Regions from separate parts of the Exiguobacterium sp. SH4S7 genome, predicted to be linked through region 2. Evidence: riboswitches for the same ligand, from Rfam matches in the RefSeq annotation. Region 2 holds a riboswitch; each other region holds the start of a gene.
What was found. Region 2 has a riboswitch for S-adenosylmethionine ahead of EVJ29_RS01690 (methionine ABC transporter ATP-binding protein). Riboswitches for the same ligand answer to the same signal wherever they lie in the genome.
Positions count from the first base shown of each region.

Region 1: another riboswitch for S-adenosylmethionine. It lies ahead of EVJ29_RS12110 (Na+/H+ antiporter NhaC family protein); the one in region 2 lies ahead of EVJ29_RS01690 (methionine ABC transporter ATP-binding protein).
Region 3: another riboswitch for S-adenosylmethionine. It lies ahead of EVJ29_RS08150 (2,3-diketo-5-methylthiopentyl-1-phosphate enolase); the one in region 2 lies ahead of EVJ29_RS01690 (methionine ABC transporter ATP-binding protein).
Region 4: another riboswitch for S-adenosylmethionine. It lies ahead of EVJ29_RS10035 (aminotransferase class I/II-fold pyridoxal phosphate-dependent enzyme); the one in region 2 lies ahead of EVJ29_RS01690 (methionine ABC transporter ATP-binding protein).

Region 1 covers NZ_SJUT01000006.1:169,158-174,126, forward strand. The annotation lists gene trhO (oxygen-dependent tRNA uridine(34) hydroxylase TrhO) at 3-944, opposite strand; gene EVJ29_RS12105 (TVP38/TMEM64 family protein) at 1,168-1,800, shown strand; gene EVJ29_RS12110 (Na+/H+ antiporter NhaC family protein) at 1,837-3,120, opposite strand; SAM riboswitch class I at 3,192-3,287, opposite strand; gene EVJ29_RS12115 (GGDEF domain-containing protein) at 3,386-4,969, opposite strand, start outside.
Region 2 covers NZ_SJUT01000001.1:339,451-344,419, reverse strand. The annotation lists gene EVJ29_RS01695 (methionine ABC transporter permease) at 1-443, opposite strand, end outside; gene EVJ29_RS01690 (methionine ABC transporter ATP-binding protein) at 433-1,461, opposite strand; SAM riboswitch class I at 1,540-1,645, opposite strand; gene EVJ29_RS01685 (thioredoxin family protein) at 2,098-2,355, opposite strand; gene EVJ29_RS01680 (PTS transporter subunit IIC) at 2,546-3,601, shown strand; gene gcvH (glycine cleavage system protein GcvH) at 3,646-4,029, opposite strand; gene EVJ29_RS01670 (arsenate reductase family protein) at 4,078-4,431, opposite strand; gene EVJ29_RS01665 (hypothetical protein) at 4,477-4,969, opposite strand, start outside.
Region 3 covers NZ_SJUT01000003.1:274,001-278,969, reverse strand. The annotation lists gene EVJ29_RS08165 (cupin domain-containing protein) at 1-233, opposite strand, end outside; gene EVJ29_RS08160 (methylthioribulose 1-phosphate dehydratase) at 247-864, opposite strand; gene EVJ29_RS08155 (2-hydroxy-3-keto-5-methylthiopentenyl-1-phosphate phosphatase) at 861-1,511, opposite strand; gene EVJ29_RS08150 (2,3-diketo-5-methylthiopentyl-1-phosphate enolase) at 1,508-2,662, opposite strand; SAM riboswitch class I at 2,734-2,836, opposite strand; SAM riboswitch class I at 3,042-3,144, shown strand; gene mtnK (S-methyl-5-thioribose kinase) at 3,226-4,380, shown strand; gene mtnA (S-methyl-5-thioribose-1-phosphate isomerase) at 4,377-4,969, shown strand, end outside.
Region 4 covers NZ_SJUT01000004.1:199,969-204,937, forward strand. The annotation lists gene EVJ29_RS10030 (iron-containing alcohol dehydrogenase) at 1-544, opposite strand, end outside; gene EVJ29_RS10035 (aminotransferase class I/II-fold pyridoxal phosphate-dependent enzyme) at 541-1,716, opposite strand; SAM riboswitch class I at 1,793-1,893, opposite strand; gene EVJ29_RS10040 (AI-2E family transporter) at 2,071-3,171, shown strand; gene EVJ29_RS10045 (MDR family MFS transporter) at 3,430-4,674, shown strand; gene EVJ29_RS10050 (peptide MFS transporter) at 4,817-4,969, shown strand, end outside.

The DNA of each region.
Region 1 (4,969 bases), on a different contig from region 2:
TGTTACCCGACGACGCCTTCAGTCTCTTGAAGTTTTTCCGCGATGTTCTCGATGATAAAGCGGTTGCGTGGATGCTCCTGACACTCTTTCGAGCATGAACGCATCTGTTTCGGCTCACACTCTTCACAACAGAAGTGTTGGGCGTTACATACCGGGTTGGCACAATTAACGTAACGGACCGTCTTCGTTCCGCAGTGCATACATGCTGAAACGACTGACGGATTGACCGTGTTGACCGGGACGTTGATGCGCTCGTCAAAGACGTAAAGCTCGCCGTCCCAGTTTTCACCTTGCGTCGCTTCGTCCTTGCCGTACATGGCGACGCCGCCTTTTAAATGGAAGATGTTGTCGTGACCTTGGTCACGCATATATGCGGTAAATTTCTCGCAACGGACGCCTCCGGTACAGTACGTGAGAAGTGTTTTCCCTTCGTAGAGGTCTTTGTTCTCCTCGAGCCAGTCTGGCATGTAACGAGAAGCCTCTACGTCGATTTTGATCGCATTTTTGAAGTGACCAAGATCGTACTCGTAGTTGTTACGAACGTCGAGGATGACGACATCATCGCGATTCATCATCTCTTTCCATTCTTCCGGTTCGAGATACGCACCGTGTTGTTTAGGCACGTCGAACTCGCCATCAAAGCGCCACGTCACGAGCTCTTGTTTGTGACGGACAAAGATTTTCTTGAAAGCATGCTCTTCGACTTCATCGATTTTGAACTCGATGTCGCTGAAGTATGGATCGGCTTTCAAGTCGTTCATGTACTGTTCGGTTTGTTCCCAAGTGCCCGAGCACGTCCCGTTGATTCCTTCGGAAGAAATCAAGATACGTCCTTTGATCCCGAGGTCCTTACAATACTTGAGGTGTTGTTGTGTCAGTGTTTCTGGGTCCTCGATGTTGACGTACTTATAGTACAGTAAGACCCGCATTGGTTTTGTTTCCATGTTATTGCTCCCCTGTGTTCAGTTTTTTGCAGGAAAACGAACGTTGGGTTGTGTCGTTCGACGAATGAACTTGCCTGCAACCACAAGTCCATTATTATATGATAGATATCACAGTGAAATTTCGCAAATACTTTTTATTTTTTTTTGAGGAGGGCAGGGGGATGCGTCCTCTTGAACGAATTCGGGTAAAAGGTAGTAACGAAAGCCGAAGGTGGAAACTGAAATGCTCACATCACTCCAACAATATATATTGAACATCATCGAATGGCTCCAAGGACTGCCGGGAGGTCCTTGGGCTGGACTCGGGGCCCCGTTCCTGGAAGCGATTTTCCCGTTCCTCCCGCTCGTCTTGATCATCTCGGCGAACGCGGCCACGTATGGCTTCTGGCTCGGTGTGCTCTTATCGTGGATCGGCAGTTTGGCAGGGACGCTCCTCGTGTTCGCCGCCGTCCGATACGTGTTCCGCAAACCGATGACGCGTTGGCTCGAAAAACATAAACAGGGTGTCTATTGGCTCGATCGCATCAACCATATGAGTCCAATCTCGCTCGGATTCTTATATTCGTTGCCGTTCATCCCGGTCAGTTTGATCACGTACTTACTCGCCTTGATTCAAATGCCGCTCCGGACGTTCGTATTGGCGGCCGGATTCGGGAAACTGCTCGTCGTCGTCATCTTCTCGGTCATCGGTGATCAGTGGCAAGAGTTCATCCAAAGCCCGTTCCGCTTGTCGATGCTCGGCTTGCTCTTGCTCGTATTGTGGGCGATCAGCCGGGGTCTCGAAGAACTTCTCAAACGGCGCGCTTTCAAAAAACGGAACGAAGAGCTCAAACGTAAACGTGAAGCGAGAACATAAAAATCCTCGAAGGCGACCGCCTTCGAGGATTTTTGCTTAGTTGGTTTTTTTGAAACGTGGGAAGTTGAAGACGATCGCCAAGCCTCCGCAAATGAACAGGAGGAACGGATAGAACATATACGGGACGAGGGCGGGGGACGCCGTGTTCGTCAACTCGGCGGCGATGAGGAGCTGCGCCCCGTAAGGCAGAAGTCCTTGTACCCCGCACGAGAAGATGTCGAGTACGCTCGCTGACTTTTTCCGTTCGATGTCATACGTATCGGCGATATTCGCGGCAAGCGGGCCTGCTACGAGAATCGAGATCGTATTGTTCGCCGTCGCGACGTTCGTCGCACTGACGAGCCCGGCGATGCTCCATTCCGCACCAGCCCGGCGTTGAATCCGTGACGTGAGTGCGTCTCGTAAATAGGTGAGTCCACCGTTATGCGAGATGAGTCCGACGAGTCCGCCCATGAATAACGTCAAGAGCGAGATCTCGGCCATGCCCATCATGCCGTCGGCCATCGCCGTGACGTAAGACGTGACGGCCAAGCTTCCGTCAATCAGCCCGATGATGCCAGCGAGCGCGATGCCGCCGAGCAAAACGAGGATGACGTTCAGTCCGGTCAAGGCGAGGACGATGACGGCGAGATACGGAATCAACTTGTACCATTCGAACGCGGCCACTTCAATCGTCGACTCTCCGCTTGAGAGAACGGCTAACAGGACGGTCGTGATGATTGCGGCCGGGAGCACGATCCAAAAGTTGGTCCGGAACTTGTCGCGCATGTTCGTCCGTTGTGTCCGGACGGCGGCGATCGTCGTATCCGAGATGAACGACAAATTGTCTCCGAACATGGCCCCGCCGACAACGGCCGCGGCCGCGATCGCGATATTGACCCCGCTCTCTTGATGGATGCCGAGCGCGATCGGGGCGAGCGCGGCAATCGTACCGGTCGATGTGCCCATCGCCATCGAGATGAAAGCGGCGATGACGAACAGTCCGCTCAGTAAGAGTGACGGTGGCAGGAACGTCAAGGCCGCATTGACCGTCGCGTCAATCGCACCGATTGCACCGGCGACGCTCGAGAACGCACCGGCGAGCAGGAAGATGAATATCATGATCAAGATGCCTGGATTACCGGCACCTTGGGCGATGCGCTCAACGGTCTGAGTGACGCTTCCTTTCGTCATCATCGCAGCGACAATTAAAGCGATCAACGCCGCGATCAGCACCGGGAACTTGTAAAAGTCGCCATAATAAATACCCGCCCCGATGAAGAAGACGAGGAAGACGAGCAAGGGCAAGAGTGCCCATTTGTTAGCTGTTGGTTGTTCCAATCGATTCACCTCATTTCATAGAGTAGAAAAAAAGAGCCTTCCGAAAAAGGCTCTCTCTGTAAGAGACACCCTTTTCATCTTTCGAGCAGAACGCTCGCTGGATTTGGCACAGGTTACCCGCTGCCGAGACATCTAAGGGCCAGTCCCTCCGTCTCTCTTGATAAAAAGTCGTCATGATGTAGTTGTTAGACACGTTTCCTAACGTACCTGTTTCAAATCGGGTTGTCAACAGAAATCCCCCTGCGCCAGTGGACGCGGGGGGAAGTCATGTCGTCAAAAAGTTGTAATGGGCGACGCGGTTACGACCGGCGTACTTGCCGCCGACGTAAAGGGCCCGGTCAGCGTTACGAATCGTATCATCAAGCCGTTTGTCGCCGAACGCTTGAATCGTATCGACACCGATCGAGGCGGTCACGGGAATATCGACCCCATCGACACGGAACGGCTTATCTTCAATCTTCTGCCGAATCCGTTCGGCGATATCGACGGCTTGGTCGACGTCGCAATGATTGAGCAGCAAGATGAACTCCTCGCCCCCGTAACGGGCCGCAAAGTCATCGGTCCGGAGCATTTGCCGGATTCGCCGCCCGAACTCTTGGAGCACGCTGTCTCCGACTTGGTGACCGTGCGTGTCATTGATTTTTTTAAAGAAGTCGATGTCGAGCATCGCGACCGAGATCGGGTACATCGAGCCGTCCGAGATTTGTTGAATCCCATACTCGTAGAACGCGCGCGCATTGGCGAGCAGCGTCAAGCTATCGGTGCGGCTTTCCGTGTATAGGCGGTCGCGTTCGTGGCATCGGCTGATCGTTCGGTTGAACGATTTCAACAGTTTTACCATCTCGTTTTGAATGATGGGCGGATAGCCATAGACGTGTTCACCGATCATGACGATACGTGTGCGAATCCCGTCAATCTCTTCTGACTGGACCGAGATGAAGCTGTGGTAATCGTCATGAAACGCATCTGACAACGCTGCGTCCCATTCGAAGCGCATCTCATAATCGACAGACTTGGCGTGTGGATGGCGCGCTTCCATCAAGTCGAAGACGAGCGGACGGTCGATCGGCTGTCGCGTCAACAAATCGAAATAGAGCGTTCGGTCGAACAGGACGAACTCGACAAACCCTTTATCATATTGGTTGAGGCGCTCACATTGACTCAAGAACACTTCAATCGCCTGGGCCTCGCTTTGAGACAGGGAGACGGCCTCTTTCGCTTCATCGTACTGTTCGATCAATGACTTGAACGCGTCTTGGCGCCCTTTTTGAATCATCAACCGCTTAATAAAGAACGTGAGGGCGGCCGCGATGCTGCTGACGACGAGCAAGTTCGTCTCACGGAAGAACGACGCGGCGAAGATGAAGACCAAACTGACGATGTATGTGTAAAACGCGATGCTCAAAAAATCACGGACCGGGATATCGACGCGGAACCACCAGCCGACCTGATACTTCTGGACGACCGTGTTCAAAATGATGGCAATGATCAGACCGACGAGCGGAACGAACGAATCCTGCGAATAGAAGCCAAGACCAGTTTCACCTCCGAGGGCCAAGTAAACACTTGCCGGGATGGCGATTTCTAAAAATGACGTGATCGCGTTCCAAGGATAAGTGAACCGAAAGCGGCGGAGCGCGACGCGCGGTTTTAGGTTGGCGAACTGAAAGACGAGAAGTCCGATTTGGTTGACGAGGAGCGCCGTCTCAAAATCAAAGAATAAAAAGATGATGAGGACGATGCTTTCTGAAAACGTGAAATAAATGCCTTTTCGTTCAATCGAGTCCATTTGGAAAATGACGACGAGCAGCGCGATCAAGATGAACGGAAGCGGCTCGATCGCCGGAAT
Region 2 (4,969 bases):
ACGATGGCCGGGAGTGCTTCCGGGAACAACACTTTATAGACGATCTGCCATTTCGTCGCGCCCATCGACTCGGCCGCCTCGATGACACCGCGATCGACTTCGCGGAGTGCGAGCTCGACCATCCGTGCATAAAACGGGGCCGCACCGATGATGAGCGCCGGGAGCGCCGCCGTCGAACCGAGCATCGTTCCAACGAGAAGGAGCGTGAACGGAATGAGCAAGATGATCAAAATAATGAACGGGATCGAGCGGAACACGTTGACGACCGCACTGATGATCGTGTAAATCGGACGATTCTTCATCATGAGCGGTTCGTTCGTGACATATAAGAGCATGCCGAGGGCGAGACCGATGACGAATGTCGCGGCTCCTGCGACGAGCGTCATATAGAGCGTCTCCCACGTCTGTTCGAGCATGACTTGCCAATCTACATTAGGAAACATCGCTTTCTACCTCCACTTCCACTGCCTGCGATCGGATTGAGGCGATGGCCCGCTCGACTTCAGCCGGCTCTCCGATCAATTGGATGAATAGCGTCCCGAGCGCGCCGACTTGCGACTGCGTCACGTTACCGCCGATGATGTTGAAGCCGATGTCGTGCTGTTTCAACACTTCCGATAAAATCGGCTGTTCGGCCGTCTCGTTCAAGAACTTGAGTTTGACGATTTGGCCACTCGGATAACGTGCTTTCAAATGCTCGAACGTGAGCGACATGTCGTCGACGGCACCGATCTGTTTGACGAACTCTTTCGTGATCGGCTGTTCCGGATGTTGGAACACGTCCGCGACTTGGCCGGTCTCGACGACTTTCCCTGCCTCCATGACGGCGACGCGATGACAGATTTTTTGGATGACGTGCATCTCATGGGTGATGAGGACGATCGTCAGTCCGAGTTTCTTATTGATGCTGACGAGCAGTTCGAGAATCGAATCGGTCGTCTTCGGGTCGAGTGCGCTCGTCGCTTCATCGCAGAGGAGCACGTCTGGATTTGTAGCGAGCGCGCGGGCAATCCCGACTCGCTGTTTTTGACCGCCCGATAGTTGCGACGGATAGCTGTCTTCACGTCCGGCGAGACCGACGAGATCGACGAGCTCTTGGACGCGGCGTTTACGTTCACTGGCCGGTACCCCGATCAGTTCGAGCGGGAAGCTGATGTTCTCAGCGACCGTGCGCGACCATAATAAGTTGAAGTGTTGGAATACCATCGAGACGTTTTTGCGCACCCCACGCAGTTCTTTCGGAGTGAGCTTCGTCAGCTCGCTCCCTGCGACGACGATTTCACCGCTTGACGGTGACTCGAGTCGGTTGAGCAGACGGATGAGCGTCGACTTCCCCGCCCCTGAATATCCGATTATTCCAAAAATTTCGCCGCTCTCGATTGTGAGCGACACATCATCGACCGCCTGGACTCGACCGTTCTTCGTGTCGAACCATTTGGCCACATTACGTAATTGAATCAATACCTTTCCCTCCTGACAACAAAAAAAGTACACACGTTTGAGCAAACGTGCGTACTTTATCGGTACGGACAACGATTGCTCTCATCTTCCAAGGTTCTCACCTTGCTGGAATTAGCACCATTTCGGATTGCTCCGCGGTTGCTGGGCGTCATAGGGCCAGTCCCTCAGCCTCTCTTGATAAGAGTGTTGTTTATTCGATTAGCTTTATAATAGCGACACATTATTTTCATGTCAAACTATTTTGTGCGAAAAATCAAAAAAAGGTGCCATCCGAGGATGACACAGAACGTAGCACCTTGAGTCACGGAAGGACAACCCATAGATGAAACTCTTTTGCCCGATCAGAGTGTTCATCCTTATATGGGGGATTCAAGCCATCCATCACTCGGCCTTAGAACGTACCATGCGGTTACGCGGTAGGTGTCCCTGCGCTTGATTTTTTTGGGGGACAATCGAAGGGAAGGTCCACCTAAAAGTCGCGTAAAGTGATGCACCGGCTGTTCTAAAACGTCTTGATGGCTGGAGAATCTCGTCCTATATTGTGTTCAAGTAAGATGTTGTAATGAATATACCATTCGTGAACTTTCTGTGTCAACTGATTATTTAAAATTTTCTGATTATTCTAATCATCCTATCTCATTTAACGAAAGATAGGACGTGCTGCACGTTTTGAAACGCATATAATCGGTCTTCGACTTGGCCGTCTTTAAGCTTTAACAGCGCCGGTACGCTCATGACTTGATACGCTTCTAACTCTTGCGGGATAAAGTTGGCGTCCTGCTTGTCAATCGCGAGTGTCGGGTCGACCGCTTCGACGACGGCGAGCATCCGCTCGGCCACAGCGCATGTTCCACACATCGGGGCGTATATATATAACAATCCGTCTGTAATCATTGTTCTCACCTCTTTTATAAGTATATGAATGTGAGCCGATCTGTTCAAAAGTTGTGCTCACCCCACGAATTTTCTGAATCGTTCAACATTTCCTGTTGACGCTTCACGAAAAGAGGCATAGTATGGTCATTAACTTTAACGCTTTCGTACATAACAGCGTATACGTAGAAAAGGACAGGTGAATCGACTCATGACGGAACAAACGAAACTGACAGGCAAACAATTTTTGATGAACGTATTGAACGGACTCAGTCTCGCTATTTTAATCGCCCTCATCCCGAGCGCATTGCTCGGTGAATTAACGAAAGCCATCTTACCGTATTTTCCGTCTTTACAGTTCATCTTAGATGCGACGACGATCGCGATGCGCCTCTTACCCGTCATCATCGGTGTAGCCGTCGCCATGCAGTTCAGACGTTCTGCGCTCGAGGCCGGCACGATCGGCATTGCGACCCAGGTCGGGAGCGGCGCCATCCGCATCGAGGAAGGTGCGTTCCTCATGGCCGGAATCGGTGACGTCATCACGGCCGGCGTGACGGCCGCACTTGCGACATATATGGTCATGCAGCTGTCGCCACGCTTAAAGACGTACACCGTCCTCGTTTTACCGATGACGGTCATCGTCGTCGCCGGAGGGATTGGTACATTCCTCCTCACTTATATCTCACAGATCACGACGTACATCGGCACCATCATCATGACGATGACTGAACTCCAGCCGATTATGATGGGTATGTTGATCGCGATGGCTTTCTCGCTCATCATCGTCTCTCCGATCTCGACGGTCGGGATTGCGACGGCGATCAGCCTGTCCGGTGTTGCCGCCGGGGCCGCCAACCTCGGTGTCGTCGCGGCCGGCTTCGGTCTCGCCATCGCCGGATGGCAGATGAATGCCACCGGGACATCAATCGCTCACTTCCTCGGCTCACCGAAAATTCAAATGGCGAACTTCGTCCGCCGTCCGATCATGATGCTGCCGGTGCTCGCGAACGCGGCCATTCTCGGTGCGCTCGCCGGTATCCTCCGTATCGAGGGGACACCGATCAGCGCCGGCTTCGGCGTCTCCGGGCTCATCGGACCAGTCAACGCCCTGCACTTGATGCCAGGCGGATTCGCGCTCTGGAACGTCATGCTCGTCATCGTCTTGTTCGGCCTCATTCCGGTGACGCTCGGGATTGTCTTCTACCGACTGTTCAACCGGACATCACTCATCCAGCCTGAACATTACCGCCTCGACTTCGACTAAATCAAAAAATCCCGGCTTCTCATAAAGAGAAACCGGGATTTTTGTTAGCCTTGAATCATCGCTTCATATTCTTCGGCTGACATGAGTTTGTCGACGTCCGTTGAATCGTTCAACTCGACTTCGATCATCCATGCGCCTTCGAACGGTGCTTCGTTGACGAGTTCCGGCGAATCCGCGAGTGATTCATTCACCGCCGTGATCTTCCCAGAGATCGGTGCGTACAGTTCAGACACCGTCTTGACCGATTCGACCGAACCGAACGGCTCGTCGAGCAAAATCGTGCCGCCGACTTCAGGAAGTTCCACAAACACGATGTCCCCTAGTTCGCTTTGTGCGAAATCCGTGATCCCGATGCGGGCAACGCTTCCGTTCACTTCAACCCATTCGTGTTCTTTTGAATAACGTAGATTTGCAGGTACTTTGCTCATCATGACTTCCCCCTCAAATAAATTAGACTCACATGTGTATTATAGCACTTAGCCCCAAACGTCTGTAAATGACTTTTCTGAAAAACCGACCGTCGATTTTTGACCGTCCGTGACGATTGGACGCTTTAAAAGCATACCATTGCTGACTAAAAGCTCGATTTGTTCGTCTTCTGACAAATTCGGGAGCTTATCTTTAATGCCTTCGTTGCGGTACACTTGCCCGCTCGTATTGAAAAACTTTTTGAGCGGTAGCCCTGACTGTTGCCAGATCGACGTGAGTTCATCTTTTGACGGTGTCGCCTCGACGATATGAACGTATGTATACGCGACGTCGTTCTCCTTCAACCATTTCTCTGCCTTCTTACACGTACTGCATGGCGGATAGCCATATAGTGTCACCATATTTATCACCTCTTGTTTTACTGTAGCATACTCCATTCCCGCAAATCACGCCTCGAGCAAGCGTTCGATCTCTCGCTTCAACGTCGCGTTGACCGGATGTCTTGTTTCGATATAGCGCAACATCGCCGCGGCCGCTTCGGCCGACTTGCCGTAACCTGGCAGCCACTCGTTGAGCCCGGCGACGAGCTCCGGGTGCCGTGCCTCGACCCGGCGCGTCGGATTGAACGGGTCGCCCGTCTCTCCATGTGCTTTCAATACGTTGTTGACGGCCGCGACTTGGATGAGTTCGAAGCCGGCGAGACGCTCTCCGCGTCGTTCACGGAGCAGACCGACGTACAGGTTCGTCAGCGCCTCTTCGTAGCAATACGCTGCGTCTGGGACGTCCGTGACGAGCTTAGGCGTCGCAAACGATTCGAGCGCTTCATCCCGTTTCCAGACGATCCGTCCCGGGGTATAGGCGATGTGTGGCATCTCGAACAGTTCGAACACGGCGAACTCCCCGTAAATACCGTCCGCGTACATGATCTTGTGGCCGTCT
Region 3 (4,969 bases), on a different contig from region 2:
ACGTCGGCCGTTTGATAGCCGCGGCGCTCCGACACGTCTTGAATCTCGTCACGGAACGTTGCGAGGATGGCTTGCTTGTCGTCGTCCGTCAGTTCGTAGTTTTCTTGAAGCGCGATCGGAAGTTTAGCGATGTCCCACTGCTCATACAGGATACCACGCGATTCTAAAAATACGTTCACTTCAGTTTGGTCGACGAGACGCTCTTCAGTTTGTTGAAAATAGACAGTTGCCATAGATAGTTCCTCCTTATGAATGGACGCCTAAGGCGCGTAGTTTTAGCGTGTAGCTGAACAAAAATTCGTATGCTTCTAAATAGCGCTTCGCCGCAGCCGGCGTCTCGCCCCAGACCGTGATGCCGTGATTACGGATGAGGACGGCACCGGCGCTTGAATGGACGTGAGGCGCGAAGGCGGCCGCGAGCGTCGGGATGTCGGCATGATTGTCGATGATTGGGACCCGGACGACCGCGTCCTCTTCCCAATACCCGAGTGCCTTGATGATCTCTTGCCCCGTGAAGACGACCTCACCGTTCACGGCATGGAGCTCGGAGATGACGTTGTTGTCGACCGTATGTACGTGGAGTGAACACGCCGCCGCGGTCTTGTTGAACACCTCGACGTGTAACAGCGTCTCAGCGGACGGTTTACCAGTTTGTTCGCCAAGTAACCTGCCGGCCGCGTCGACGAGGACGAAATCGTCCGCGGTCCGTTTTCGTTTATCGCGTCCGCTCGCCGTGACGAGGAAGGTCAGCGGGTCGTCGGAGACACGAATCGCCAAATTGCCACTCGTTCCGGGGAACCAGTCGCGCGCGGCGAGTTCGTCTTTAATGTCGGCGAGTTCAAGCCAACGTGCGGTCACGCTCATACGTGCACCTCCTTCATGTGATGGGTGATGTCGTCGAACGTCTCGAACGGGGCGTAGGCGATGCCTTCTGCTTCACAGAGCGTGATGAGTTGCCCACGGGCGTAGACGAAATCGGCCCGTTTGGCGATCTCGAAGTCGGTCACCGAGTCACCGATGACGATCAAGCGATCAACGGGATCGACGATCGTCCGGGCGATTGTCGGTTTGCAGCAACCACAATCATTCGTGCAATGCGCGTCACAGGCGTAGGGCCAGTCGACGCGTACCGTCTCGCCTGAGAAGTCGGCGACGTTACAGTAGATGTGGTCCGGCGCGACGTGGTCTTGCAAGATCGGGTGCACGAAAAAGTCCATGCCGCCGCTGACGACGTCGAACTTCCAGCCATGTTCTCGGATCTCTTCCAAAAATGCTGGGAAACCTGGGCGCAAGGTGATGCGGTCCAGCAAGTAGTCACGGTACGCCGAAGCGTCAGCGCTCGGCAACAGCTGGAACATCTGCCCGACCCCGGAGCGGATCGAGATGTCTTGAGCGAGCACATCGTCTTTGAGCGCGTGCCATTCGGGCGGTGCGAACGCCCGCATCAAAGCGATGATGTTGTCCTCGGCCGTGATCGTCCCATCGAAGTCACACAAGATGTGAATCGTCATTGTTTTGACCACGCCTTTAACGCGGCCTCGAGCTCGTTCGTCTGGCTCGCCACGCCCAATACTTGCTCAATCGCTTGTCGGAACGCCCGGGCCCCGGCGGCCGCGCCGTCTGGGTGACCGTGGATGCCGCCGCCGGCGTTGATGACGACGTCTGTGCCGAAATCACGGATGATGTCCGGGACGAGCCCCGGATGGATGCCGGCCGACGGGACCGGTAGAATCGGCTTCGCCCAGTGCGGCCGAGCACTGCTATCCCGAATCGCGAACGCCTCATCGGATGGTGTCGCAAGTGAACCGTATGGGGACGGGAACAGCGTCAAGTCGGCCCCCGCGAGGCGGATCAATTTTCCGAGCAAGAGCGAGTGGCTGATCGAGCCGGTCAAGGCGCCGGCGAACGCCGGGTGCGCCAAAATCGGGACGTTAATTGTTGGATCGCTCGCGAGTTCGCGGAGTGTGTCGAGCCCGTATGTATAGACGTTGAACAACAGTGCCGTCGCGCCCGCCTCGATCAAGCGGAGCGCTTGGTCACGCAGCCCGAACACCGGACCGCTGAGCGTGATGGCATAGAGCGAACGTTTCCCGGTCGTTTCGAACTGTTCTTGGATGACGGCCGCTCCGATTTTAGCTCGTTCAAGCGACGGAGTGAGCGGGTTGTCGTATAGGATTTCATCATCTTTGACGATGTCGATGCCGCCGGCGAGCTGGTCTCGAAGTTGCTGTTCTAAGAAGCGTAAATCACGGCCGATGATCCCTTTAAAGATGCTCATGACGAGCGGGCGATCATGGACGTCGAGCAACTCACGAACGCCTTGAACACCGAACTTTGCTCCGGGGAATTCAGATGCAAGCGTTTCGGGTAACGTTAAGTCGATCAAGCGTACCGAGTCATCGAGCGATAATTTCCCGAACGTCGTCGTCAAGATGGATGAGAAGTCGGGCGTGACGTTATGGAGCGGATAACGGATTGTGAAGCGGCTCGTCGTTTCCGTATGCGTCGTTGAGACGATCTCGCCCCGATACGCCTTTAATTGTTCTTGCTCTAGGTGAGGCAGTTCCGTCCACGTGCCGACGGTCAGTTCGAGGGCGATTTTCTCGGCGACAGTCGCGACGCGGTCCGTCCGGCTGATTTCATATGTGGCAGTAATACTCATGTTCGTTCCTCCTTCCGGTCAAACAAAAAATGACCCCATGCCGAGGCAAGAGGTCATCATAAAAAAATGAACTCTTATCTCTCAGCTTACGCTGCAAGAATTAGCACCGTGCCCAATCGGGTCGGTTGCTGCGACATCATCGGGCTTGTCCCCTCCGTCTGCTCTTGATAAGAATGTATTTTGAAGTTGTGAAATTTAATTGAATTTTGTCACACAATATCCGGTTCGTCAATTCCTTTTTTTGAGAAAAAAAGTTTGAGTTCGTTGTTACCATATATGCATAAAAAAAGTGACCGTTGCTCCAGCAAATTGCCGTTGACAAAGGTGGGGTCGAGTCCGTATTATTCATCACAACAAGTTCACACAATCGAATACGACACTCTTATCGCGAGTTGGCAGAGGGAATTGGCCCGATGACGCCGCAGCAACCGACCAGTAGGCACGGTGCTACATCCACCAGACATACGTCTGACAGATGAGAGGAACAACCGTTACGGCTGTGCCTCTTTCTCGCGGAGAAAGGGGCTTTTTTTGTGGGGAATATACCGAAAGGGGAAACAGACATGGCTTATCAACCATTTACAGAACAGACAGTCGTCGAGCACGTCAGAACGTTAGGGTTACTCGAAGATGGGGGCATCGCGCATTGCGAGGAGATCGGGGACGGCAACTTGAACCTCGTCTTCCGCATCCGTCAAGGCGAAACGAGCCTCATCGTCAAGCAGGCGCTACCGTATGCGAAAGTCGTCGGCGAGAGTTGGCCGCTCACACTTGAACGGGCGTGGATCGAGCAGCTCGCGTTGCGCGAATTCGCCAGCGTCGTCCCGCGTTTCGTCCCGGTCGTTCTCGGCAGTGACCGGACGCTCGCCTACACGATTTTAGAAGACTTGTCCGACTTTGATATCGTCCGGACGGGCTATTTGGAAGGGAAAACGTATCCTGAACTTGCCCGTCACATCGGTGAGTTTTTAGGACAGACGTTGTTTGAGACGTCCGACTATGCGGCCGGCCCGATTGAGAAGAAGCGGAAAGAACGGGATTATTACAACCCGGAACTATGCGATATCACTGAAAAACTGATCTTCACCGATCCGTACAAAGATGCCGAATCGAACAACATCGAAACCGCGCTCCGTCAGGACGTCGAAGCGCTTTGGCGTGACCAGAAATTGAAAGTGGAGGTCACGAAACTGAAAGTCGGTTTCGTCACGAAACACGACGCGCTCTTGCACGGGGACTTACATACAGGCAGCATCTTCGCGACGCAACAAGAGACGAAAGTCATCGATCCGGAGTTCGCTTTTTATGGACCGTTCGGCTTTGACATCGGGCAAATCGTCGCCCATTTGACGCTATCGACGTTCCATGACCCACTCAAACGGTTCGAACGGTTCACGGACGTATTGACGGTATGGGAGACGTTTGAGAAGACGTTCCGGACGAAGTTTGAGACGGCGGTCGAACCGTTCAACACGGACGGATTCGTCGATGAGCTACTTCAAACCATCTTTAGCGACACGATCGGCTATGCCGGATGCGAACTGATTCGCCGCGCCATCGGCCTCGCAGGAGTCAATGACCTCGAGACGTTACCGGAAACGGTCCGGCTCGAGCGGAAACGGGAAGCGCTCACGCTCGGCACGACGCTCATTAAACAGCGCCACGATATCCGTTCGATCGATGATTTAGTGACGCTGTTAGCGGGGGTACGCGTATGACAGTCCAAAACATTCGCTTCGACCCGAACCGGGACGAGCTCGTCATTTTAGACCAAACGTTACTGCCCCATGAGGAGCGGTACGTGACGATCGCGACGCTCGAACAGGCGGAGCACGCCATCGAGACGTTACAAGTCCGAGGCGCGCCGGCCATCGCCTATTTCGGCGCATTCGTGCTCGCGAAAGAAGCGGTCCGGCTTCAAGATGACCCGGACTTCACACGCCGGCTCGACCTCGTCGGCCGTCGGTTGATCGCGACCCGTCCGACGGCGGTCAATCTGCAAAACGTGATCGAGTCGCTTCTCGGATTCAACGTCGGAGACGACTTTGAAAGGATCGCGACTGACATCAAACATCGGGCCATCGCGCTGTTCGAGCGAGACGTCGACACGTATCGGGCCATCGGGGAGCATGCGCTCACGGTGCTGCCAGCAGGGGGGAACGTCTTAACGATCTGTAACGCCGGGGCGATCGCGACGTCGCGTTACGGGACTGCGCTCGCTCCGTTTTACGTCGGGAAAGAGCGAGGTATCGCGTTTAACGTCTTCGCTTGTGAGACGCGGCCGCTCCTCCAAGGGGCACGCCTGAC
Region 4 (4,969 bases), on a different contig from region 2:
CGGTATTGACGCCGGCATCAGGCGAACTGTCGCCGCTCAAATAGCGGGCCTCGTAAAACTTGGCGACCGTGTCGATGACGCCGGCCCGGAAGTAGTCGTACGGCGAGTCGGTCACGACCCTTGCGTCGACGATGACCCGCTCGATGACGACGCGAAACACGTCGTAGCGGTCATAGGTGCCGTGCTCGTCATAGATGACGCTGAGCGGTGTGAAGGCGGCACAGTTCGAGGCGAGCGTCGGGATGACGATCAGCGGGACACCTTGCCGGTAAGCGACGAGTTTCGCCGTGTCGACGAGCTTGCCCCCACCGACGGCAAGGAGGACGTCCGCATCCTTCAAACGGAGCCGTTCGACCTCGGCGTCCGTGCATTCGCCACGGAACAGCGATGTCGGATAGGCAGTGATCGCTGGCAGGACACGCTTGACGACGTCAAAACCGTTCTGCCCGCGCAGCACGTGAGCACGACGGCCAGCGATCAATTCATCGAGCCGCTCGAGCCCGTCATCCGCATGGTCGTACTCGAGCACGGCTTGGCGGATCATGCCCGGACCTCTTCATACGTCGCGAACAGTTTCTCGATCCGCTCGACGGCCTCGTCGATCTTCGGCTCGGCGGAGACGAGCCCGAACCGGACGTACCGCTCGCCTTCTGAGCCGAAGAAATAGCCCGGCGTCACGGCGACCCCTGCCTCGTGGAGCAGCTTATGCGAGAACGATTTTGCGTCCCCGTCCGGCACTTTCGCCCAGACGAAGAACGAGCCACTCGGGGCCGTGATGTCCCATCCGGCCTGACGTAACCCGTCGACGAGCCGGTCGCGGCGGGCCTCATACAACCGTGACAAGTCGTCCCGGAGCGAACGTGGCGACTCGAGCGCGGCGATGGCCGCCTCTTGGATGGCCGAGAACACACTCACATGGACGTGGTCTTGATACGTGTTGATCGCCTCGATGATGTCGCGGTTGCCGACGGCGAAAGCGACCCGCCAGCCGGACATGTTGAACGCCTTCGACATCGTATACACCTCGATGCCGATGTCTTTCGCACCCGGCGTCTGCAGGAAGCTCGGCGGGACGTGCCCGTCGAAACCGATGCTGCCGTACGCGAAGTCGTGGACGACCATGAGGTCATGCTTATTCGCGAACCGGACCGTGTCGTCAAAGAACGCGGGCGACGCGACGGCGCCGGTCGGATTGCTCGGGTAGTTCAAATACATGAGTCGCGCTCCCTGCGGATCGAGCGTCTCGTAATCAGGAAGATAGCCGTTCTCTTCCCGGAGGACGAGGTCGTGGACGACCGCACCGGCGAGACGCGCCCCCGAGATGTAGTCCGGGTAGCCCGGGTTCGGGAGCAACATGCCGTCACCTGGCTCGAGCACACATTGCGGGAGCGTGATGAGTCCCGACTTGCTGCCGATCAAGATGGCCACTTCGGTCTCGGCATCGAGCGCGACGCCGTATTCGGTCTGGTAGAACGTCGCGACCGCTTGCTTCAGGCGCGTCTGTCCCCGGAACGGTCCGTATTGGTGTGTCGCCGGGTCGAGCAGGGCCGTCTGCAACGCCTCACAGATCGGGGCCGGTGTCGGCAAGTCGGGCGTTCCTTGGCCAAGCCGGATGACCTCGCGGCCTGAACGCTCGAGTGCGGCGACTTCAGCGGCGAGTCCGACGAAATGCTGGGGTGGTAACGTTTTAAGTAACTTCGAGCGTCTGTCTGTCATGAATAGTCCTCCTATGCAAAAACACCCCTTTCCGAGGAAAGGGGTGTCGAGATACGGACGTATTCAAACAACCACCTTTCCATCTCTCAAGGTCACCTTGCTGGAATTAGCACAGTATTGAAACAATCTGTTGCTGAAGCTTCATCGGGCCAGTCCCTCCGCTTCTCTTGATAGAAAGTGTTTTTATATGCAATTGATAATTTCTGTAATATGTCATTTAGTAAACCAAACGTTACCAACCTTGTCAATCCTTATTTCAAAAATTCCTTACCGCTATTGAATCCCGGTAAAAAAACGTTCATAGTAAAAGGTGAACGTTATTCTGCAAAATTTACAGCATGAGGGGATAGACCATTGGAACTAAACCGTCAATTGATATGGAAGTTAAGCGTGATCGGGCTGATTCTGCTCGTCCTATGGAAAGTCATCAGCGAGCCGGACACGATCTCTCGGGTCATGCAGTATGCGTTTCAGCTGTTGACGCCGATCATCATGGGGATCGCCATCGCGCTGCTCCTCAACACCGTCCTATCCTATATAGAAGAGCGGTTCCACTTGAAGCGCTACCAAGGCTTGTTGATCGTCTACGTCACGTTCATCGGGATCCTTGTCGTGTCAGCGGTGACGCTGTTCCCTCGCATCTATTCGAGCGTCGCGTCTCTCATCGAGGAGCTCCCGTTTTATATTCGCCAAATCGATGGCTTTCTCGGGCAGCTGAAAACGTATGTCGAGGAGTATAATGCGACGATCGCCCAAGCGATCGATTTTAACCGGTTCGAGGAACGGTATTCCGGATGGGTCGAGACGGCCGTCGTGTCTTCGGTCGGTTACGTGTCGAGCTTCACGATGACGTTGATCAACTTGTTGATCGGGATCGTCATCTCGATCTACTTGTTGAAAGACAAGGAAGTGTTCGCCCGGATGTTCAAGCGTCTACTGTACGCGATGTTCCCGGTCGCCTCGGCGAAGACGACGATCGACATCTTCCAAGAGATGGACTATATCTTTAAACGCTACATCATCGGAAAGTCGCTCGACTGTCTCATCATCGGCGTGATGGCCGTCATCGGGCTCTTGATCATCGGCGCGCCGTACGCGCTCTTGCTCGGTGTCATCATCGGGGTGCTGAACTTCATCCCATACGTCGGGCCGCTCTTAGGGATGATCCCGGCGTTCATCATCACCTACTTCTACGACCCGTTCACGGCCCTGCTCGTCTTGTTGTTCATCTTCTTGCTGCAACAGTTCGACGGACTTTGGCTCGGCCCGAAAATTCTCGGCGACAGCGTCGGGATCACCCCGTTCTGGGTCATCACATCGATCATCATCGGGGGGAGCCTGTTCGGCCTCGTCGGGATGTTCATCAGCGTACCCGTGACCGCGATGATTCAAGTCGTCTTGTCCCGGTTGATCGATTATCGGCTCACCCGCAAGAATTTAAATGAACTGTTATGACGCAAGTCAAAATATGTTGACACATTTCAAGAATCTGTCATACAGTTGAAACGAAGAGTAAACTTTCAGAAAGGAGGACCCGCCATGTCAGTCATGACGCAGCCACATCGTATCCAATTTCATACTGACAGGTCGGGGTCTTCCGTTTCATGAACTGAAGTCACCCGCCTGTCTTCCGAGGCGTGCATAAGCAAGTAGGGACGAGTATGCCTCCGTGCATCCTTCGTCCCTTTTATTTTGTAGAAGCAGGTGAAACGCATGATTCAATCACTCAAACGGCTCGACCGTAACATTTGGATTCGCTTCCTCGGCGAGACGATCACCGGTGTCATGATGTTCATGATCGCCCCGTTCCTCGTCCTCTATTACAGCGACAAGCTCGACAGCTACGTCCAAGTCGGCGTCATCTTAGCGACCGGACCGATCATGGCGCTCATCGGCTCGGTCGTCGGCGGACGTCTCGCCGACTTATACGGTCGAAAACCGGTCATGATGACCGCCATCCTCGGTGATGCGGTCGCGCTCATCGGTTTCGCTTTCGCGGAAACGTTTTGGCCGCTGCTCCTTTTGAACGCCATGCTCGGTTTGACGAACTCGCTGTTCCACCCGGCAGCGAGCGCGATGGTCGCCGACGTGACCGAGCCGGAACAGATGAACGAGGCGTTCGGTCTCTTACGGATGGGGCATAATATCGGGGCGGCGTTCGGTCCCCTGCTCGGCAGTGCCGTCTTGTTCATCGACCGACAGTACATCTTCTTCACGGCAGCGTTCGTCTTCGCCTTGTACGCGCTCGTTCTCGGACGTTTCATCCGCGAGTCGCTCCCAGAGACGACCGAAGCGGAGACACCGTCGAACCGTGACGTCTTACGCGTCTTTTACAACGACAAAGTCTTTCTCGTCTTCATCTTCGCCGGCGTCTTCATCTCGATGGGCTTCTCGCTGATCGAGAGCATGTTGCCGCTGTTCTTGAAAGAGTCGATGCCGTCGTTCACCGACCGCGAGAACCCGTTCGCCTATCTGCTCGCCTTGAACGGCATCATGGTCGTCTTGTTCCAATTCCCGATCGCCTCAAAACTCGGGCGCAAACCGTTCGGCAACGTCATGCTGGTCGGGGCGACGATTTTCGGGATCGGGATGATGTTGATTGCGGTCGTGCCGCGGCTCCTCTATACGCTCGGTACCCCGTACCTCGTCCTCGTCGGTATCCTGCTCGCCGTATACGCGTTCTATACGCTCGGCGAGATGATCATGTCGCCCGTCCAACAGACGTTCATCGCCATGATCGCCCCCGAGAACATGCGCGGTGCCTATAACGGGGCCGCCAGCATCCAATGGTTGATCGGCGGCGTGACCGCACCGCTCATGGCCAGCCTGTTCCTCGACCAACGCGCCGGGCACATCGCCCTCATCCTTGTCGGGGCGGCAAGTTGTTTGTCGGGTCTCATCTATTGGCGTCTCGGGAGATATGTTAGCGCTGAAGAAGCCAGGCAAAAGACCGCTTAATTGTTCAATCCACCTAAAACAACTTGGTTTAGGTGGATTTTTGTTTCGTTTCAAATCTGTTAAAATTTGAACTTCACTTTCATTTTTCCTTTACAAACATAATGATTCTTCTTATGATAATACGGTCAAGGAGGGATCTTTCATGGAAAGGATCGATAAACAGAAAATTGTGGACAGTGTGCCACAAAAAGGATTTTTCGGACAGCCGAAAGGCTTGTTCACGTTGTTCTTCACTGAATTTTGGGAGCGTTTCTCGTACTACGGCATGCGGGCCATCCTCGTCTTCTACATGTAT